Cupriavidus necator: one gene and its partner. Each later gene encodes a partner of the first gene's protein in a complex. Links are inferred from orthologs where the notes say so. Each region holds a gene or a part of one and is shown on either strand. Other genes may lie near its edges. The genes, in order: I6H87_RS14355 and I6H87_RS11450.

What was found.
Region 2: the proteins of I6H87_RS14355 (region 1) and I6H87_RS11450 are in contact, whole or in part, in a cryo-EM structure (PDB 8ZAL), measured with the Escherichia coli proteins. The link is inferred for Cupriavidus necator from one-to-one orthologs.

What each region holds. Positions count from the first base shown.
Region 1 is NZ_CP066018.1:3,069,117-3,078,675, forward strand. The notes cover bases 4,058-6,866. They hold I6H87_RS14355 (HlyD/EmrA/EmrK family protein), read right to left. Parts: upstream 6,186-6,866; coding sequence 4,929-6,185; downstream 4,058-4,928. Other genes in these bases: I6H87_RS14350 (DHA2 family efflux MFS transporter permease subunit), read right to left, coding at 4,058-4,926; I6H87_RS14360 (AdeC/AdeK/OprM family multidrug efflux complex outer membrane factor), read right to left, coding at 6,230-6,866. Outside these bases: I6H87_RS14330 (AroM family protein), read right to left, coding at 1-625; I6H87_RS14335 (DUF1177 domain-containing protein), read right to left, coding at 622-1,545; dipeptidase PepE, read right to left, coding at 1,606-2,310; I6H87_RS14345 (IclR family transcriptional regulator), read right to left, coding at 2,329-3,111; more of I6H87_RS14350, read right to left, coding at 3,313-4,057; more of I6H87_RS14360, read right to left, coding at 6,867-7,774; I6H87_RS14365 (MarR family winged helix-turn-helix transcriptional regulator), read right to left, coding at 7,878-8,366; translational GTPase TypA, read left to right, coding at 8,555-9,559. UniProt on the Escherichia coli protein: Part of the tripartite efflux system EmrAB-TolC, which confers resistance to antibiotics such as CCCP, FCCP, 2,4-dinitrophenol and nalidixic acid. EmrA is a drug-binding protein that provides a physical link between EmrB and TolC.
Region 2 is NZ_CP066018.1:2,455,033-2,464,671, forward strand. What follows is about bases 2,988-5,876. They hold I6H87_RS11450 (TolC family outer membrane protein), read right to left. Parts: upstream 5,247-5,876; coding sequence 3,729-5,246; downstream 2,988-3,728. Other genes in these bases: I6H87_RS11445 (META and DUF4377 domain-containing protein), read left to right, coding at 2,988-3,661; I6H87_RS11455 (rhodanese-like domain-containing protein), read right to left, coding at 5,322-5,645; I6H87_RS11460 (protein-L-isoaspartate O-methyltransferase family protein), read right to left, coding at 5,659-5,876. Outside these bases: waaA (lipid IV(A) 3-deoxy-D-manno-octulosonic acid transferase), read left to right, coding at 1-94; I6H87_RS11435 (glycosyltransferase family 4 protein), read right to left, coding at 103-1,194; I6H87_RS11440 (O-antigen ligase family protein), read right to left, coding at 1,191-2,480; more of I6H87_RS11445, read left to right, coding at 2,837-2,987; more of I6H87_RS11460, read right to left, coding at 5,877-6,312; I6H87_RS11465 (efflux RND transporter permease subunit), read right to left, coding at 6,426-9,639. UniProt on the Escherichia coli protein: Outer membrane channel, which is required for the function of several efflux systems such as AcrAB-TolC, AcrEF-TolC, EmrAB-TolC and MacAB-TolC. These systems are involved in export of antibiotics and other toxic compounds from the cell.

The DNA of each region.
Region 1 (9,559 bases):
CGGCATGGCGCGCCACCTCGGCCCGCATGGCTTCGGTGTAGCCCATGCAGTGCATCACCACCAGGTCGCAGCCGCGCAGCGTCTCGCCCGCCTGCGCGAAGCGATCGGTGCTGGCGTCGGTATAAGGCGAGGCATGGGTGACGCGCAGTTCGCAGGGCACCGGCTGGATCAGGTGGAAGCTGCTTACCTGGGCCTCCAGCGGCAATACGATGCCGAGCCGCTTGCAGCCCTGCGCCAGCGCCACGGTCAGATGGTCCACTACCTGCTGCGGTTCGATGACCAGGGTCCGCATCGGCGGCAGGGCGGTGCCGGTGCACAGCGGCACCAGGGCGTCGAAGCGGCCGTCGTCCAGCGAGGTCATCAGCCGGGCCAGCATGGCCTCGGCCACCGGCTTGCCCATCACCGCCTGCGTGCCGTCACGCAGCCGGCTGGCAAAGCGGTACTCGCCGGGCGCGGGCGCCAGCGCGGCAATATCTTGCGGGCCCAGCGCGTCCAGGATGCCGAACTCTTCCACAGTGGCCGGCAGGCCCAGGTCGGCAATCATCTGCGGTACCACGTCTGTCCTGGGCGCCTGCCCGATGGTGACGAAGGCCACGCGTGGCTGGCGTGCGGCAGGCGTGTTCATGCCTCGGTTCCCACGGTCTGCAGATGGGCCAGCGAGCCATAGCGGCGCTGCAGCTCGGCCCACTCGACCGCGTCGTAGAAGTCGCACTGGCCCTGGCCGAACTGCTTCGCCACCTCGATGCAGAAGCGCGTCGCCACGTCGATGTCGAAGGCGTTGGTGACGCCGGTTGCGCAGCCTGGCACAGTGGTCTGCGCGGTCAGCGCCACGCCCACCACCGGGGCAGGGGTCACGATGGCCGGCTGCATGATCGAGTTGACGTGCCACAGGCCGTTCTCATACGGCGTGATGTCCTGGGTGGTCAATGGCAACACCATCGGCAGTTCGCCGCTGACCCATCCCATCAGGTCCAGCATCCGCTCCGGCAGGCGCAGCAGCCAGCCTTCTTTGGCCACCGGCGTCAGCGCCACGCCGCGGCGGTTGACAAAGCGGTTGCCGCGCGTGGTGTCGACCGACAGGATCGCCGCCATGCGCGGGTGCACCTCATGCGACATCATCGTGCGCATCGCAAAGGGCGATTTCATCATCGGCACCGGATGATGCGGCCGTGTGGCGGCATGCGGGCAGATATGGGTGTGGATGCGCACCGGACCGGCCAGCACGTCGCCGGTGGCGGCCATGTCGGCCAGCTTCAACGCGCTGGCGACGGCCACGATGGCGCCGTCGGCATCGGACACCAGTCCCGTCACGGCCGGGCGTGCACCGACGCCGCCCAGCCGGCCCACCACGCCAAGTGCGGGCGCGTCCGGGTTCTGTCCGGGCACCGTGCAGGCGAGGAAATCGGTGTAGAGGCCGTTCTCTTCCACGCGCGTGACGGTGACATCGTCCAGGCCGCGCGAGCGCAGCAGTGAGGCGACGGCTGCGCCGTCGACATTCGCTGCCGACAGCAGCTCGATCGATTCAATAACCTGCTTGATAGACATCTTGCTTGACTTCCTGGGGCTGGGGTGGGGTTCTGTACGCAGGGACTCAGGCCGGCAAATTCAGCGCGGCAGCGACAGCGCGCCGGGCTGCACGTCGGCAATGTCCGCGCCCCTGAACCAGCGCGCGGGATGGGCGCCGCCCATTTCGAGGCGATCGTCCGAGACCCGCACCCAGTTGCCTTCGGGCAGCCCCAGCACTGGCATGTCGGGCTGCAGCACGGTGAATTCGGCCAGGCGCTGGTCGCGCGTTTCGCCGCGGAAGCCGGGCACGACCAGGTTGAAGTAGTGCGGGTTGATCTGGAAGGGGACCAGCGCCAGCGCGTCCAGGCCGCCCGGGTCGGCCACCGGCATGTCGTTGGTGGTGCTGATGGTCGGGCAGGCCAGGTTGGCGCCAGCGCTCCAGCCGATATAGCGCGCCGCACCGGATCGCACCCGCGCCGAGATCGCCGCCAGCAGGCCGCGCTCGCGCAGGCATTGCAGCAAGCGGAACGTGTTGCCGCCGCCAACGACGATCAGTTCAGCCGCCTCGATGGCGCGCACGGCTGCCGCCGGCTCGGCCTGCCGGTGCAGCGATTGCACCGCGATGCCGACCGGCGCGAAGGCGTCGCGGACCAACGTCTCGTAGGTGTCCCAGTCGCGCGTGACCCCGGCGAACGGGATGAAGCAGGCAGTCTTGCGGCCGGCGGCCAGGTCCCGGATTGCCGCCTGGGCGTGGACCAGGTAGCCGGCGTCGCTGCTGGAGTTGCTGAGTAACAGGAGTTCCATAAGTCGTTGCGGCGAAGTCTAGATAAGTGGGGTGGCGTCGAGCCACAGTGGGTCGCCGATGCGCTGTCCCACGGGTGCCACGGCCTGCACCAGCGTCGCGCGCAGCGCCTGGGCCTGGGCCTGGCTGACCTGCATCGCGGTGAAAGACAGGCACAGCCCACGCACGTCGCCTGAGAGCGGATCTGCCAGCGTGGCGGCCACGGCGCCGATGCCGGGCATGCCTTCATTCACGGCGATGGCGCTGCGCTCGGCGCGGGCCGTCGCCACACGCTCGCGCAGCTCGGCGACCGTGGCGGGACAGCCTGCGGGTGCATCCGGCAGCTTGCGGGTGCCGGCGGCGCCATAGCGCGAGTTGAATTCAGGCTCGGGCAGGCGCGACAGCAGTACCCGGCCCATCGCTGTGGTGAATGCCGGCCGGCGTGCGCCGGGCGGTGACAGCACCTGCACCGGGTTGCTTCCGTTCAGGCGTTGCAGCACGACGGTGTCGGTGCCGTCCAGCATCGACAGGTAGGCGGTGAAGCCGGTGGCATCGGACAGCGTGGCCAGGATCTCGCGGCATTGCTCGTCGAAAGGATGCGCCTGTGCAGCAGCCTGCGCGGCGCGGATCAGCAGCGCGCCAGGGCGGTAGCGCCGCGTGGACGGCTGCAGTTCCAGCAGGCGGTAGCGCACCATCTGGGCGAGCAGGCGCGAGGCCGAGCTCTTGGCAAGGCCAAGTTCGTCCAGGACATCGTTAAAAGTGATCTCGTGCCGGTGATGCCCGAACATGTCCAGGACGCTTTCCACGCCTTCAAGAATGCTCACTCCGCCGCTCCATGCTCCACGTCTTCTTACCTGTTTATGGTTCCATTTTTTGGAACCAAGGTTCCGTAAATTGGTTTGCAAATAATAGAGGCACGAAGACAGGAACACAAGGGGGACATTCCCGGCGCGGCAACGCCGCGGCGAAGCAAAAAAAAACGGCCCCGATCAGGGGCCAAGTTCTTGAAAACCGGAGAGGTGGGGTCAGTGCGCCGCCAACGCATCCGCTGACCCGCCGCCGCCCTTGGCCGGCCGCGTCAGCCAGACAAAGCCGATCAGCACGAAGAACAGCATCCCCGAGATCCAGAAGATATCGTTGGCGCCGAGCATGGCCGCCTGCTGGGTGATATTGCGCTCGATCACGCCGATCGCCTGGGCCTGGCTCATGCCCATCTGCATCAGGTGGTTGAGCTGGTCGTGGTAGGCCGGGTTGTACGGGGTGACCTGTTCCACCAGTTGCGCATGGTGCAGCGCCGTCCGGTTTTCCCAGAGCGTGGTCGAAATCGAAGCGCCGATGGCCCCGAACGTGATCCGGACGAAGTTGGACAGTCCTGACGCCGCCGGAATCCTTTCCGGCGGCTGGCCCGACAGGATGATCGAGGTCAACGGGATGAAGAACATCGCCATGGCTGCGCCCTGGATCAGGGTCGGGATCATCAGCGTGCGGGTGTCCACCTGGGTCGTGAAGCCGGCGCGCATCAGGCTGACGATGCCGAAGGTGATGAACGCGGCCGTGGCCACCCAGCGGGCATCCATTTTCGGCAGGTTCTTGCCAATCAGCGGCGACAGCAGGATCGCAAAGATCCCTACCGGCGCCATCACGATGCCCGCGTCCGTGGCCGTATAGCCGACAATCGTCTGCAGCCACAGCGGCAGGATCACCAGGTTGCCGAAGAACAGCCCGTATGCCACGGAGATGGCGACCACGCCGGCGCTGAAGTTGCGGCCCTTGAACAGGCTGATATCGACGACCGGGTGCTTCTCATGGCTTTCCCAGATCAGGAAGAACAGGAAACCGACAATCGCCACCAGCGTCAGCACCACGATCTCGGTCGAGTGGAACCAGTCCAGTTCCTTGCCCTTGTCGAGCATCAGCTGCATCGAGCCCACCCAGATCACCAGCAGCGCCAGGCCGATGCGGTCGATCGGCAGCACCCTGGTCGGGGTTTCGCGGTCCTTGTAGATGGCCCAGGTGACATAGGCCGTGACGATGCCCACCGGCACGTTGATGTAGAAGATCCACGGCCAGGTCATGTTGTCCGAGATCCAGCCGCCCAGCAGCGGGCCCATGATCGGCGCCACCAGCGTGGTCATGCCCCACAGTGCCAGTGCCATGGTGCTCTTCTGCGGCGGATAGCTCGACAGCAGCAGCGACTGCGACAGCGGGATCATCGGCCCGGCCACCGCGCCCTGCAGGACCCGTGCGGCCAGCAGCGTCTCGAGGTTGGGAGCGACGCCGCACAGCCACGATGCCAGCACGAACAGCAGGATCGAGGTGATGAACAGCCGCACCGCGCCGAAGCGCGTGGTCAGCCAGCCGGTCAGCGGCACCGAGATCGCATTGGCCACCGCAAACGAGGTGATGACCCATGTGCCCTGGTTGGGCGCCACGCCCAGGTCGCCTGAAATCGCCGGGATCGATACGTTGGCGATCGACGAGTCCAGCACGTTCATGAACGTGGCCAGTGACAGCGCGATGGTGCCGACCACCAGCTTGCCGCCGGTCAGCGGCTGCGGCTGCTGCGGTGCCAGCGGCCGGACGGGCCGCGCCGGCGCCTGGCTGCCGCCGGACTGCGCGGCGGAGGGGGAGATGGCCATGGTCAGGTGTTGGCGGGCTTGGCGTTGGCGGCGCTGGCCGAGGGCAGGCCGGTGCTGCGGCCGCCGTTGTTGGCGGCGATGATGCGCGCGATCAGCTGGTCGGCGTCCTGCGCAACCTTGTCGTAGACATCGGTCTGCATCGGCTTGGCCGGCGCGGCAGGGGCCATGGCGGCGCCTTCCTCGCGGCGCACGTCGACCTTGACGGTCATCGACAGGCCCACGCGCAGCGGGTGGTCCTTGAGCTGCTGCGGGTCAAGCGCGATGCGCACCGGCAGGCGCTGCACCACCTTGATCCAGTTGCCGGTGGCGTTCTGCGCCGGCAGCAGCGAGAAGGCCGAGCCGGTACCTGCCGAGAAGCCTGCGACCTTGCCCTGGTATTCCACCTTGGAGCCGTACACGTCGGCTTCCAGCGTCACCGGCTGGCCGATGCGCATATGCGTGATCTGCACTTCCTTGAAGTTGGCGTCGACCCAGACCTGGTCCAGCGGCACCACGGCCATCAGCGGCGCGCCGGCGGCCACGCGCTGGCCGACCTGCACCGAGCGCTTGGCAACGTAGCCGGTGACCGGCGCCGGCATGGCCGAGCGCGCGAACGACAGGTAGGCCGAGCGCAGGCTGGCGGCGGCGCGCTGCACGTTGGGGTGCTTCTCCACCGTGGTCTGGTCGGTCAGCACCTTGTTCGACGCCAGCTGCTCGCGCGCGGCCAGCAGCGCCGACTCCGCACCCTTGAGCGCGGACTGCGCATGCGAGATCTCTTCATTCGAGACCGCGCCCGAGCCGGCGATGGCCTGGCGGCGGCGCAGGTCGTCGCGGGCCTTGGCCACGTCGGCTTCGCGCAGCGCCACGTTGGCGGCGAGCGAGCCGTTGTTGACGTACAGCGTGCGCACTTCGCGCACGGCCTGTGCCAGCTGGGCCTCGGCCTGTTCCAGTGCCACTTGCGAATCGGCGCGATCAAGCTGGATCAGCGGCTGGCCGGCGGTGACCAGCTGCGTGTCGTCGGCGGAGATCGACACCACGGTGCCGCCCACCAGCGGCGTGACCTGGACCACGTTGCCGGCGACATAGGCGTCGTCGGTGTTTTCAAAGTGGCGGGCGTACATGCCCCAGTAAACGCCATAGCCGATGCCGGCGACCACGATTGCCGCGGTCAGCGACAGCAGCATGCGCTTGCGCTTGCCGTTGTTGTTGGTGGTGGCCGGCGCTTGCTGGGCAGGGTGCTGGGGGGCGTTGGTGCCGGCCGCTTGCTGGTTGTTGCTCATGATGTCTTCTGAATAATCTTGTCTTCGATCACTGGGTGCGCGGATCAGCCGCGGGCGCCCGCCTGGGTGTTGTGCTGTTGCTGCGCCGGTCCGTGGCCCGCGCTCTCGTGGCCTTCCGCAGGCTCCTCGTAGCCGCCGCCGAGCGCCTTCATCAGGCCCATCTGCAGGTCCAGCCGGCGCGCCTGCAGGTCGGTCGCCAGGCGGCGCTGCTGCAGCACATTGCTCTCGGCGTTCAGCACGGTCAGCTGCGTGCCCAGGCCGGCCTTGTAGCGGGTGGTGGCCAGCGCATAGGCGTGCTCGGCCAGGTCCAGCGCTTCGCGCTGGGTCTGGATCTGCTTGTCGACGCTGCGGATGCTGGTCATGGTGTCGGCGGTCTCGCGCAGCGCATCGACCAGGGCCTGGTTGTAGTTGGCCACGGCGATGTCGTAGCCGGCGTACTTGCCCTTCAGGTTGGCGCGCAGCTTGCCGCCTTCGAAGATCGGCAGGCGGATGGTCGGGCCGATGCCGAAGGTGCGGCTGACGCCCATCAGCAGGTTGGACGGATCCAGCGCGGCCAGGCCGGCAAAGGCGGTCAGGCTGACGTCAGGCAGGAACTCTTTCTTGGCGACACTGATGTCCTTGGACGCCGCCTCCACGCGCCAGCGTGCCGCCACCAGGTCCGGCCGGCGGCCCAGCAGGCCGATGGTCAGGTTGTCGGGCAGCGTCGGCGTGGCCTGCGCCAGCAGCACCGGGCGCTGGATCTGCAGGCCGCGGTCCGGGCCCTTGCCCAGCAGCGCTGCAAGCTGGTTGCGCGCCAGGGCGATTTCCTCGTCGACGCGCTGCAGGTCGGTGCGCGAAGCAGCCACCGTGCCGCGCGCCTGCGTGGTCTCGACCTGGGTGTCGAGGCCGGCGGCCAGGCGCTGGCGCGACAGCTCGGTCAGGTCGCTGCGCTGGGCGATGGCGCGCTCTGCCACGTCGTGCTGGGCATACAGCGCAGCCAGGCGGGCGTAGTTGCGGGCGATCGAGGTGGCCAGGATCAGGCGCGAGGCCTGGCTTTCCGCCTCGGCGGCGCGGTCGTCGGAGAGCGCGGCTTCGAGCGCGTCGCGGTTCTTGCCCCAGAAATCGAAGTCATAGGACAGGCCCACCTGCAGGCGCGACTGGTTCTGCCACGATCCCGCCAGCGGGGTGCCTTCGAACAGGTCTTTCTCGGAGAAGCGCTGGCGGATCAGGCTGCCTTCGAACTCAAGGTGCGGATAGAGCGCGCTGCGGGTGGCATCGGCCATGGCGCGCGAGGCTTCCACGCGGGCGAACGCGGCCTGCAGGCTCGGGTTGTCCTTGACCGCCTCATCGACCAGGGCGCTCAGCTGGGGGTCCTTGAACTGCGCGACCCAATCCTGCGAGGGCCACTGGCCATGCTCGTCGGGCAAGGTCTGCGAGGTGGCCATCGTGGCCGGGTCGGCCACGGTCTGCGTGCTGTGCGAATTGCCAAGGGCCGCGCAGCCGGCCAGCACCGCCACGGCCACGGCGGTCAGCGCCAGTGTGCCGGCGCGGCGCACGAGCGCGCTTGTGCGGGCTGGCTGGGAGGCTTGGGGAGTGAGAGCTGGTTTCATGATGACGCTCCGTTGCCGGAGCCATGCTGTTTTTTTCTACGGGCTGTTGCGGGGTCCGGTTGACCGGACGTTCTGGCTTGCCGGAAGCCGGCAGGCACGCCCGCTACCCGCTGTTGTTTTCGATGATCCGTCGCAGCATGCTGCGCAGCAGTTGGATCTCATCCTCGGAAAAACCGCGGAAGTGGTGGGCAAGCACCTTGCAGAAGATGGCGGGCAGCCGTTCCACCAGTTCCTGGCCCTGTGGCGTGACCGACAGGTCGACCACGCGGCGGTCGGCGTCGCGGCGCCGGCGTTCGATCAGCCCGCGCTTTTCCATGCGGCTGAGCAGGCGCGTGACCGAGCCCATGTCGGTATTCAGTTCGCGGCCCAGGTCGGTGACGGTCGAGGCGCGGCCGGTCGCCAGCATCATCAGGCAGCTGGCTTGTGCCTGCGTGATGTCCAGGCTGCTGACTTCCTGCTCGACCCCGTGCGCCAGCATGTTCCTGGCGCGCTGCATCAGGTAGCCGACGCTGTCGCACATCTGGTACTGGGCGGGATCGAACAGGCCGGCCGTGGATTCGGCTGGTTGATCGGAGGAAGGGAGCCGTGACATCTTTGCCTTTGCAATCTTTGCTGAGGCAAATATATGTTCACGTTTAACGATAAGCAAGAACGGAAATTGGTTATTCCACTTTTCGCAATGATATTCATTCGGTAAGTGGCGGTTCCGATCAACGCGTCTTGCGCTGCAACATGCTAGAATGTTGGGTTACCTCAGATTCTCCAAAGCGAGACGCAGCAATGACCCGCGCCATCCGAAATATCGCCATCATCGCCCACGTCGATCATGGCAAGACCACCCTGGTCGACCAGCTCCTGCGCCAGGCAGGCACCTTCCGCGACAACCAGCAAGTCGCCGAGCGGGTGATGGACTCGAACGACCTGGAAAAGGAACGCGGGATCACGATTCTCGCGAAGAACTGTGCCGTCGAGTACAACGGCACCCATATCAATATCGTCGACACCCCGGGCCACGCCGACTTCGGCGGTGAAGTGGAGCGCGTGCTGTCGATGGTCGACGGCGTGCTGCTGCTGGTCGATGCGGTCGAGGGCCCGATGCCCCAGACCCGCTTCGTCACGCGCAAGGCGCTGGCGCTGGGCCTGAAGCCGATCGTGGTGGTCAACAAGATCGACCGCCCGGGCGCGCGCCCGGACTGGGTCATCAACCAGACCTTCGACCTGTTCGACAAGCTGGGCGCCACCGACGAGCAGCTCGACTTCCCGGTGATCTACGCCTCGGGCCTGAACGGCTTTGCCGGCCTGACCGAAGACGTGCGCGACGGCGACATGAAGCCGCTGTTCGAGACCGTGCTGGACAAGGTGCCGGTGCGTGACGACGATCGGGACGGCCCCCTGCAGCTGCAGATCATCTCGCTGGACTACTCCAGCTACGTCGGCAAGATCGGCGTGGGCCGCATTTCGCGTGGCCGCGCCCGTCCGCTGCAGGACGTGGTGGTCAAGTTCGGCCCGGAAGGCAACCCGATCAAGGGCCGCATCAACCAGGTGCTGAAGTTCCAGGGCCTGGAGCGCGAGATCGTGTCCGAGGCCGAAGCCGGCGACATCGTGCTGATCAACGGCATCGAAGAACTGGGTATCGGCTGCACCGTGTGCGCGCCGGAGGCCCAGGACGCGCTGCCGATGCTGAAGGTGGACGAGCCGACGCTGACCATGAACTTCTGCGTCAACACCTCGCCGCTGGCCGGCCGTGAAGGCAAATTCGTGACCAGCCGCCAGCTGCGCGAGCGC
Region 2 (9,639 bases), 620 kb from region 1 along the record:
GGATATGCGCGCGCATGCGCAGACCTTTGCAGGCCTGCATCGGGGCGCCACCGTGCGCACCCTCGCTGCGCTGGCCCCGGCGCTGGAAGGCTGATCCGGTGCCTACCCTGGTGCCTTGACCAGGGCATCCCACTGCAGCGCAAGCCGCTCCAGCGTGAATTGGCTTGCCTTGTCGCGGCCGCCGGCGCCAAGGCGGCTCGCCAGTTCCGGCTGGCGGATCACTGTCAGCAGCGCCTTGGCCAGCGCATCGGCATCATCCGCGGCAACCACCAGAGCATCCTGCCCCGGGGTAAGCAGTTCGCGGGGTCCGGTCTCGCAATCGGTCGATATGATCGGCAGGCCAAAGGCCATCGCTTCGATCAGCACCAGCCCGAATCCCTCATAGCGCGAACTCAGGCAGAAGATCGATGCATGCCCGTAGGCCTGCGCCGGATCCTGGCAGATACCCGGCAGGCTGGCCCGGTCTTGCAGTTGCAGCTGGCCGATCAGTGCAGTGAGGGCAGGGCGCTCTTCGCCTTCGCCGTGGATGACCAGTTGCCATTCCGGTTCCGCTTGCGCCACCTTCTGCCAGGCGCGCAGCAAGACATCGAAGCCTTTCGCCGGAACCAGCCGGCCCATGGCCAGCACGGTCTTCTGCATGCGTGGCGCGGGTTCGGCCGGGATCGGAAATGGCAGCGGATTCGGCAGGCAGACGACCTCGCTGCGCGGCCGCAGTGCCTCACGCCAGCGGCGGCGGTCCCGTTCTGTCAGCACGACCACCTGCCGGCAGAACTGCGCGGCCAGCCGACGTGCCACCTTGCGTGCCGGCTTGCCGAGATCCTCGTCGAAATGGCAATGCTCCCACGCGATATGGTGCAGGCCCAGGCCGAGGGTGGCAGGCAGCACGAAGAGTTCAAGCATGGTGTCGACCTGTACCAGCACATCGATGCGATGCGCGGTGCAGTGCCTGCGGATGCCGGCGACCGTGGCGAAATAGGCGCGTTTGAAGGAGGGCCGTTGCGCGAACAGCGCTTCATGGTGCACGCGTGGATGCAGAGGGAACCGGCTGGCAGCATCCCAGAGGCTCAGGATCGTGACACGATGGCCAAGATCGGCCAGCGCATTGGCGATCGTTGCGGTCATCCGCTCCGCGCCGGCCATCGCGTTCAAGGTACCGGTCAGGAAGCAGATGTGGCGTCGTGAGTCCTGGCTCAACTGGCCGCCCGCGCAGGCAATGCGTCCTTGCGCGCAACCACATAGGCAAAGCAAACGGCCATGATCAGGCTGTAGAAGGCATTGACCAGGGTCGTGGCGAACATGACCTCGGTCAGGCCGAACACCATGAAGCCGCAGCACAGGGCCAGGCCCATGGCGCTGGCAACCTGCGTGCCCCGGTCTGCATTGCCAAGGTGGCGCAGGAAGAAGGCGGCCGGTACCAGATACAGGGCAAGGATTGCCAGTAGTCCCGGGATGCCGAGTGTGGCCGTAGCATGCAGGAGTTCGTTGTGTGAATGCGGCATGGTGGCAGCCAGCGGGGTGATCACATGCTGCGCCTCAAGCGTTTGCAAGGTCCGCTCGAAGTTCTCTGGCCCCACGCCGGTCCAGGGGTGAGCCTGTATCAGTTCCAGTGAGGCTCGCCAGAGCTGTAGCCGTATCCCGGTTGGGGTGTCCGGGGTTACATGCTGAGCGAATTGAGACACTTCGGATACAACGTCTGCCGTGCGCTGCTGCACGCGGGCGCTGCCGAGCCACGCGAGGCCCATGAGGCCAGCCAGCCCAACCATGGCCGCCGCCTTGTGCATCCGCGTCAGCCTGTGTGATGCAGCTAGCGCAATAAATGCCAGCACGGGGATGGCGAGCCAGCCGCCACGCGTGCCGCTCATGTATGAGGCGTACAGGCCGGCAAAGCCTGCCAGCAGCTTCAGGCCCGATTGCAGGTAGTCCCTGGGACGATCCCATCCAATTGAAATCAGGGCGAGTATTCCCATCAGCATGGAAAGATTGCTAAGGGGAATGATATTCGAGGACCCTACGTGAACTGGGCGACCGGCAGCTGTCGCCTCGTGGATCCAAGCCGCGGAAAGGAGTGCACAGACCACGAAACCCCACTGCACGCTCCGCATCCCACCCCTGCCAAGCCGTACCATCCCAAAAACCAACGGAATGAACAAAGCAAAGCGCAGGTAAAGGTAAGAAACATGCGGCTCCTCCGCCCCCGACAGCAGTTGCTGCAACAGCACTGCCAGCGGCAACGCCGCCATGGCCAGCATGAAGAACCAGTACCTGCGCAACAGCCCCCCACATTCCGTCCGGCCCTCGCGCCCGCCGGCAACGAGAGTGATGGCGCTCCAGCCGAGCAGGAGTCCGTAGCAGAGGTTGCTAACCGTCGGCTTGACAAACATCAGCGCAGGGAACGCTGCCAGAACGGCACAGGCGGCCAGGTACAGAGCTTTGTCGACCCCATACGATTGGGATCTCTGCAATCTCGTCATCAAGAGCATGGAGAGAGGTTTCCGGAGGAAGGGTTGTGCACTCGGGATGCGGGCCGATCCATCCTTCTTATTATTTTGTTGCCGCCTGTTGAGCAGCGGAGCCTGTCGGTCACATTGCTGCGCCGGGCGAGGCAATTATATCGGATGGTCAGGGTGGGATTTCTTGATGTTTCGCATCCTAGCCCGCCGAACCGGTTGGGACGTTACAGAATGTATGTGATTCAATCGATGCTTCACCGGCGCTTTGGCGCAACCGCCTTGCTAAACTGATGTATCAGTAGGGTGCACTTTTCGGCATGCCCTTTGTCAGATCTGTCGATTGCATCCATGCGGCCGTCTTGAGCGGCCTGTTACAGGAGTCCTTCATGCACAGCCGTACCAGCCTGTTCCCCTTCTCCCTGGCTGCCCGCAGCGCGGCCGCCTTGCTGGTGGCAGTCATGCTCGGGGCCTGCACGACCGCGCCGGCGCCTGATCTCCCCTCCGCCGGCACCAACCTCAACCAGACCCAACCCTCCGGCCCCAGCCGCTGGGAACTGGTGCGCTGGCAGCAGCCCGACGGCGCGCAGCGCGATATCCCGCACGGCGACAACGGCCAGCCCATCATTTTTGAGTTCAATGAGGGCATCGATGCCGCGCAGGGCACGGTCAGCGGTACCAGTGGCTGCAACCGCTTTACCGGCAGCTATGGCAAGACCGATACCGGCATCCGCTTCGACCGCATCGCCGGCACGCGCATGGCTTGCCCGCCGCCGCGCATGGAACTGGAATCGGCGTTGCTCAAGGCGATGCAGACGCCGTTTGCCACGGTCGGCACGCAGCCGTCGGCGGGCAGCACGGGCCGGCAGATCATCTGGAAGACCGCCGGCGGCGACCTGCTGCAGTTTGTCGAGCGCGAAGGCGTGGGCAGGCGCGGTGCGAGCGTGGAGGCCGGCGGCGTGGAGAAGGTGGTCTATATCGATTCGCAGCGCGTGGAGTGCTCGGGCGTGGGCAAGATGACGTGCTACCGCTGGCGCGAATCGCCGGAGGCGCCGTGGCAGCTCTGGTATGGCCCGATCGAGGGGCTGGATTTTGAGCCGGGCGTGGCCTACACGCTGCGAGTGCGCGAGTACCAGGTGCCGAACCCGCCGGCGGATGCGTCGTCGATCCGCTGGCAGCTGCTGAAGGTGGAGTCGCGTACGCGGGCGAAGTAGTGCGACGCCGTTCACGCAAACGGGCCGCAGTTGCGGCCCGTCTTGCTTTGCGGCGTGCTGCGGAGGATCAGGAGCGCGGTGCGCCGGCAGGCGTGGCTTCGCGCCGCGTGCCGCGGCGCTCGACCGAGGCGCGCGGGTTTGCCGGGGCCCTGGCGCCGGCCTGGGCGGGCGCGGGCAGCTTGTACAGCGCGCCCGGCGAAGAGGTCAGCAGGGTGTTGATCTGCACCACATCGGCTTCCTGCAGCACGCCAGTGGAGGCCTTCAGCCTCAGGCCGTTCATGATGGTGTCGTAGCGGGCCTTGGCCAGGTCGCGCCGGGTCGAAAACAGTTGCGCTTCGGCGTTGAGCACGTCGATATTGATGCGCACGCCCACTTCATAGCCGAGCTGGTTGGATTCCACCGCACTGGTGGCCGAGCGTTCGGCGGCTTCCAGGGCCTTGACCTGGGCCAGGCCGTTGGACACGCCGGAGTAGGTCTGGCGGGCCGTCTGCGCGGCGCTGCGGCGCGCGAATTCCAGGTCGCTGGCGGCCTTGTCGGCCAGGGCCAGGGTCTCGCGCACGCGCGACTGGATCTGGCCGCCGGCGAAGATCGGCATGGTCAGCTGCACGCCGATCTGCGAGGCGTTGTAATGGGTGGAGATCGCCTGCGTGGCGCTGCCGGTCTGATTGGTGAAGCCGTACGAGGCCACCAGGTCGACCGAGGGCAGGTGGCCGGCCTTGGCCTTGTTGGTTTCGCGCTGGGCGGTTTCCAGGTTGTAGCTGGCCAGGTTCACCTGCAGGTTGCTGGTCTCTGCCTGCGCGGCCCAGGCGTTGACGTCGGGCGGCTGCGGGCCGGGGATGGGTGCCTCGGGGCGCAGGCCCAGCACTTCGTCGACCGGCTTGCCGGTGATCTGCTGCAGCGTGGCGCGCTTGATCTCAAGGTCGCTCTGCGCGGCGATTTCGGTCGAGGTGGCCAGGTCATAGCGGGCCTGGGCGTCGTTGGTGTCGGTGATGGTGGCGGTGCCGACTTCGAAATTGCGCTTGGCCTGCTCCAGCTGCTCGGAGATGGCCTTCTTCTGCGCGCGTGCCAGGTAGAGGTTGTCCTGTGCCGCCAGCACGTCGAAGTAGGCCTGCGCGCTGCGCGTGATCAGGTCGAGCTCGGCCTGGTGGAAGCTGACTTCACCGGCCAGCGACGCCAGTTCGCCCTGCTTGTAGGTTTCCCAGCGGTCCCAGCGGAACAGCGGCTGGCTCAGTTGCAGCTGCCAGTTGTTGTTGTTGAAGAAGCGCGTGCCGGAGGCGCTGGCCCCGGCGCCGACCGGCAGCGAAGCGGTCTGGTCGAGCTTGGTGCGGTTGGCGCCCGCGGTGCCGACCACCTGCGGCAGCAGCCCGGCGCGGCCCTGGGGCAGCCGCTCGCGCGTGGCCAGCAGCTGCGAGCGCGCGCTGGCAAACTGCGCGTCATTGGCTTGCGCATCGCGATAGACCTGCAGCAGGTCGGCCGCGCTTGCCGGTGCCGCCGGCATCATGGCCAGCAGCGGGGCAAGCAGGGAAACCGCGATCGCCAGGCGTGTCCGGATCACTCCGGGCAGGGCGTTGGGCGCAAACGTCATGAAAGCTCCAGGTTGCCGGGCGCGGGCCGCGGCTACAGTCGATTCTTCTTGGTGTTGCTGTGCTGGACTGCCGCTTCAGTACTTCGGCATGGCCGGGTCGACATCGCTGGCCCAGGCGTCGACGCCGCCGGTCAGGTTGTAGACCTTGCCGTAGCCCTGGCGCTCCAGGTAGGCCGCCACCTGCATGCTGCGTGCGCCGTGGTGGCAGATGCAGACGATGTCGGCGTCTTCGTCGAGTTCGGCCGCGCGCGCGGGGATGTCCCGCATCGGGATGTGGGTGATGCCGGGCATGGCGCAGGTCTGCACCTCCCAGCCTTCACGCACGTCGAGCAGGACCGGCTTGGCGCGGCTGGCATCGGCCAGCCACTGGGCCAGTTCGGTCGCTTTGATGACCTGCATGGTGGATCTGTCCTCAGAACTGGAATTGCGACGGCCGGGCCGCGCCCTGCAGGGGCTTGACCGCGGTTTCGAACAGGTTGACGACCTGGTATTCGGTCTCGGACACGCGTGTGACCAGGCGCGCTTCCATTACCGGCAGTTCGCCGATGAAGGCGGCGATGCGGCCGCCCACCTTGACCTGCGACAGGATCGACTGCGGAATCGCCGGCAGCGAGCCCGAGATGCAGATCACGTCGTAGGGCGCGGCGGCGCTCCAGCCGTCGGCGGCGTTGCCTTCGGCCACGTCGACGTTGGTGACGCCCGCGTTGGCCAGGTTGGTGCGGGCCAGCTCGACCAGCTCGGGCACGATGTCCACGGTCAGCACGTGGCGCGCGCGGTTGGCCAGCAGGGCGGCCATGTAGCCGGAGCCGGCGCCGATTTCCAGCACGTTCTCATGCTTGCGCACGGCCAGGTCCTGCAGGATGCGGGCTTCCACGCGCGGCGCCAGCATGTTCTGCCCGGCGGGCAGCGGAATCTCCATGTCGACGAACGCCAGCGAGGCGTACGCGGCCGGGACGAACTGCTCCCGCTTGACTACCGCCAGCAGGTCCAGGATTTCCTGGTCCAGCACGTCCCACGGGCGGATTTGCTGTTCGATCATGTTGAATCGGGCTTTTTCGAGATCCATCTTGCCATTCCTTACCAATGCCAACCGCTGTCGGTCTGTGCGCCGGCCGCGCGGTGCCACGGCCGGACAGTCTTATCAAACCCTTTATTTTAACCTTGCAGACGCCGCCAGGCTCATTCCGCGCTGGCCTCCGCCGGGGCCGGGCGATCCGGTGCCGCTTGCCGGCCGGGCGCGGGCTGCGCGTGCGCTGCGGGCTCGCTGGCGGGCTTGCCTTGCCACAGCCGGCGCAGCCAGGCGCCGAAATCATCAAGATACGTATAGATCACCGGCACCACCACCAGCGTCAGGATCGACGAGGTAATGATCCCGCCGATCACGGTCTGGCCCATCGGCGCGCGCTGCTCGGCGCCTTCGCCCAGGCTGAAGGCCAGCGGCACCATGCCGAAGATCATCGCCAGCGTGGTCATCAGGATGGGGCGCAGCCGCACGCGCGCGGCCTCCACCAGCGCCGCCTCGCGCGACAGCGGCTGGCGGCCGTCGCCAACTCCACCCTGGTCCACATGGCCCTGGCGCGCCTGGTTGGCGAAGTCCACCAGCAGGATCGCGTTCTTGGTCACCAGCCCCATCAGCATGATGAAGCCGATGATCGAGAACATGTTCAGCGTCGAGCGGAACAGCAGCAGCGCCGCGAACACGCCGACCAGCGTCAGCGGCAGCGAGGTCATGATGGCGATCGGCTGGAAGAAGCTGGCGAACTGCGAGGCCAGGATCATGTAGATGAAGATCACCGCCAGCGCCAGCGCGGACACGGCGTAGCCGAAGGACTCGTTCATCGACTTGGTCGACCCGCCAAAGCGGTACTTGTAGCCGGCCGGCCAGTTCATGCCGTCCAGCGCGGCCTTGACGTCGCGCGCGACTTCGCCGGCCGAGCGCCCGGCCACGTTGGCGGTCAGCTCGACCTCGCGGTTCAGGTCGCGCCGGCTGATCTGGTTGGCGCCGGTGGTCGGCACCAGCTCGGCGATCTGGCGCAGCGGCACCATCCTGGGCGAGCCGTCGGCGTTGGTCTGGCTGCTGGCGATCATCAGCGCGCTCAGGTCGGCCATGCCGGTGCGCGCGTCCCTGGGCAGGCGCACGCGCACGTCGTAGTTCTCGTCATCGGGCGCGCGCCATGAGCTGATGGCGTCGCCGGCCAGCAGCGGGCGCAGGGCATTGCCGATCTGCGCCACGCCCACGCCCAGGTCAGAGGCCAGCTCGCGCCGGATGCGCACCTCGATGGTGGGGCGGTCGTCCTTCATGCTCGAATCCAGGTCGGCCAGGCCGCGGATCGCCTTCATGCGCGTGCCGGCTTCCCTGGACAGGCGCCGCAGTTCGTCCAGGTCATCGCCCTGGATCGATACCTGGATCGCCTTCTGGCCGCCGGCGCCGTCGGGCATGCCCACCAGCGTCAGCGTGATGCCGGCAATGCCCGCCAGGCGCTGCCGGATCAGCGGGTTGAGCTGCGCGGTGGACAGCTGGCGCGAGCGCCGCTCGGTCAGGCGCACCGACACCAGCGCATTGTTGCGGCCCGAGGCATTGCCCGAGTTGATGGTGGCGTAGGTGTAGGCCACTTCGGGGAACGATTTGAGCGCGGCTTCCACCTGCCGCACCTTGGCTTCGGTGACTTCGATCGAGGTGCCGACCGGCGTGGTGAATCCCACCTGGGTCTCGCCCAGGTCGGCATTGGGCACGAATTCCGTGCCGATCAGCGGCACCAGCGCAAAGCTGCCGAAGAAGGTTACCGCGGCGATGATGGCGGTGGCCAGCCGGTGCTTCAGCGCCCAGCCCAGCATGCCGGCGTAGCCGTTGCCAAGCTTGTCCATCTTTGCCGAGAACCAGTCCAGCAACCGCCCCACCGTGCGCCCGTACCAGCTCTTCTTGTTGCCGGTGCCGTGCAGGTCCGGGTCATGCCAGACCGACGACAGCATCGGGTCCAGCGTGAACGAGACGAACATCGAGATCAGCACCGCCGCCACCACGGTGATGCCGAACTGGTGGAAGAAGCGCCCGATGATGCCGCCCATGAAGCCCACCGGCAGGAACACCGCCACGATCGAGAAGGTGGTGGCCAGCACCGCCAGCCCAATCTCGTTGGTGCCGTCCAGCGCCGCGCTGCGGTGGTCCTTGCCCATCAGGTTGTGGCGCACGATGTTCTCGCGCACCACGATGGCATCGTCGATCAGCAGGCCCACGCACAGCGACAGCGCCATCAGCGTGATCACGTTGAGCGTGAAGCCGCACATATACATCACGCCGAAGGTGCCGATCAGCGCGATCGGCAGCGTCAGGCCGGTGATCACCGTGCTGCGCCAGGAGCCCAGGAACAGGAATACGATCGCCACCGTCAGGAAGGCGCCTTCCAGCAGCGTCGAGCGCACCTCCTTGACGCTGCTGCGGATGCCGCGCGCGGTGTCGTTGACCACGTTCAGCTGCACCCCGGCCGGCACCAGCTTGCGTGTTTCCTCGGTCATGCGCACCAGGCCGTCGACGGTATCGACCGTGTTCTGTCCCTGCGCCTTCACCACCGACAGGAACAGGGCGCGCTTGCCGTCCAGCAGCGCCAGGCTTTCCTGCTCTTCCTGGCCGTCGCGCACATCGGCAATCTCGCCCAGCGTGACCGGCTGTCCGGCGCGGCGCGCGACGATGATCTGGCGGAACGCGTCGGGGGTGGGCACGCGGCCCTTGATCTGCACCACCGTTTCCGTGGCCGAGGAACGCAGCTCGCCCGCGGGCAGTTCCTGGTTCTCGTTGCGGATGGCGTTCATGACCTGGTCCACGCCAATCCCCAGCGCCTCGAGCTGCGCCGGCCGGATGCGGATCTCGACCTCGCGCTTGGTGCCGCCCACGATATTGATGGCGCCCACGCCGCGCACCGTCTCCAGCCGCTTGCGCACGATCTGGTCGGCGATGGTGGTCAGCTCGCGCTGGCTGTGGGTGGCGCCCGGTGCGTTGGAGACCGAGAGATAGAAGATCGGCGCATCGGACGGGTCATAGCGCAGCACGCGCGGCTCTTTCACCTCGTCGCGGAACTGCGGGCGGATCAGCGCGATCTTGTCGCGCACGTCCTGCGCGGCCTGGCCGACGTCGACGCTCAGGTCGAACTTGATGACGACGACCGAAGTGCCCTGGTACGAATGCGAGAAGATCTCGTCGATGCCGGAGATGGTGTTGACGATCTCCTCGACCTTGCGCGTGACGTCGGACTCCACCGACTCCGGCGCGGCGCCGGGATATTCCGTCTGCACCACCACCACCGGGAAGGTGATGTCGGGGAACTGGTCGACCGGCAGCCGCTGGTAAGAGAACAGCCCCACCACGATGAAGGCCATCATCATCATGGTGGCCAGCACC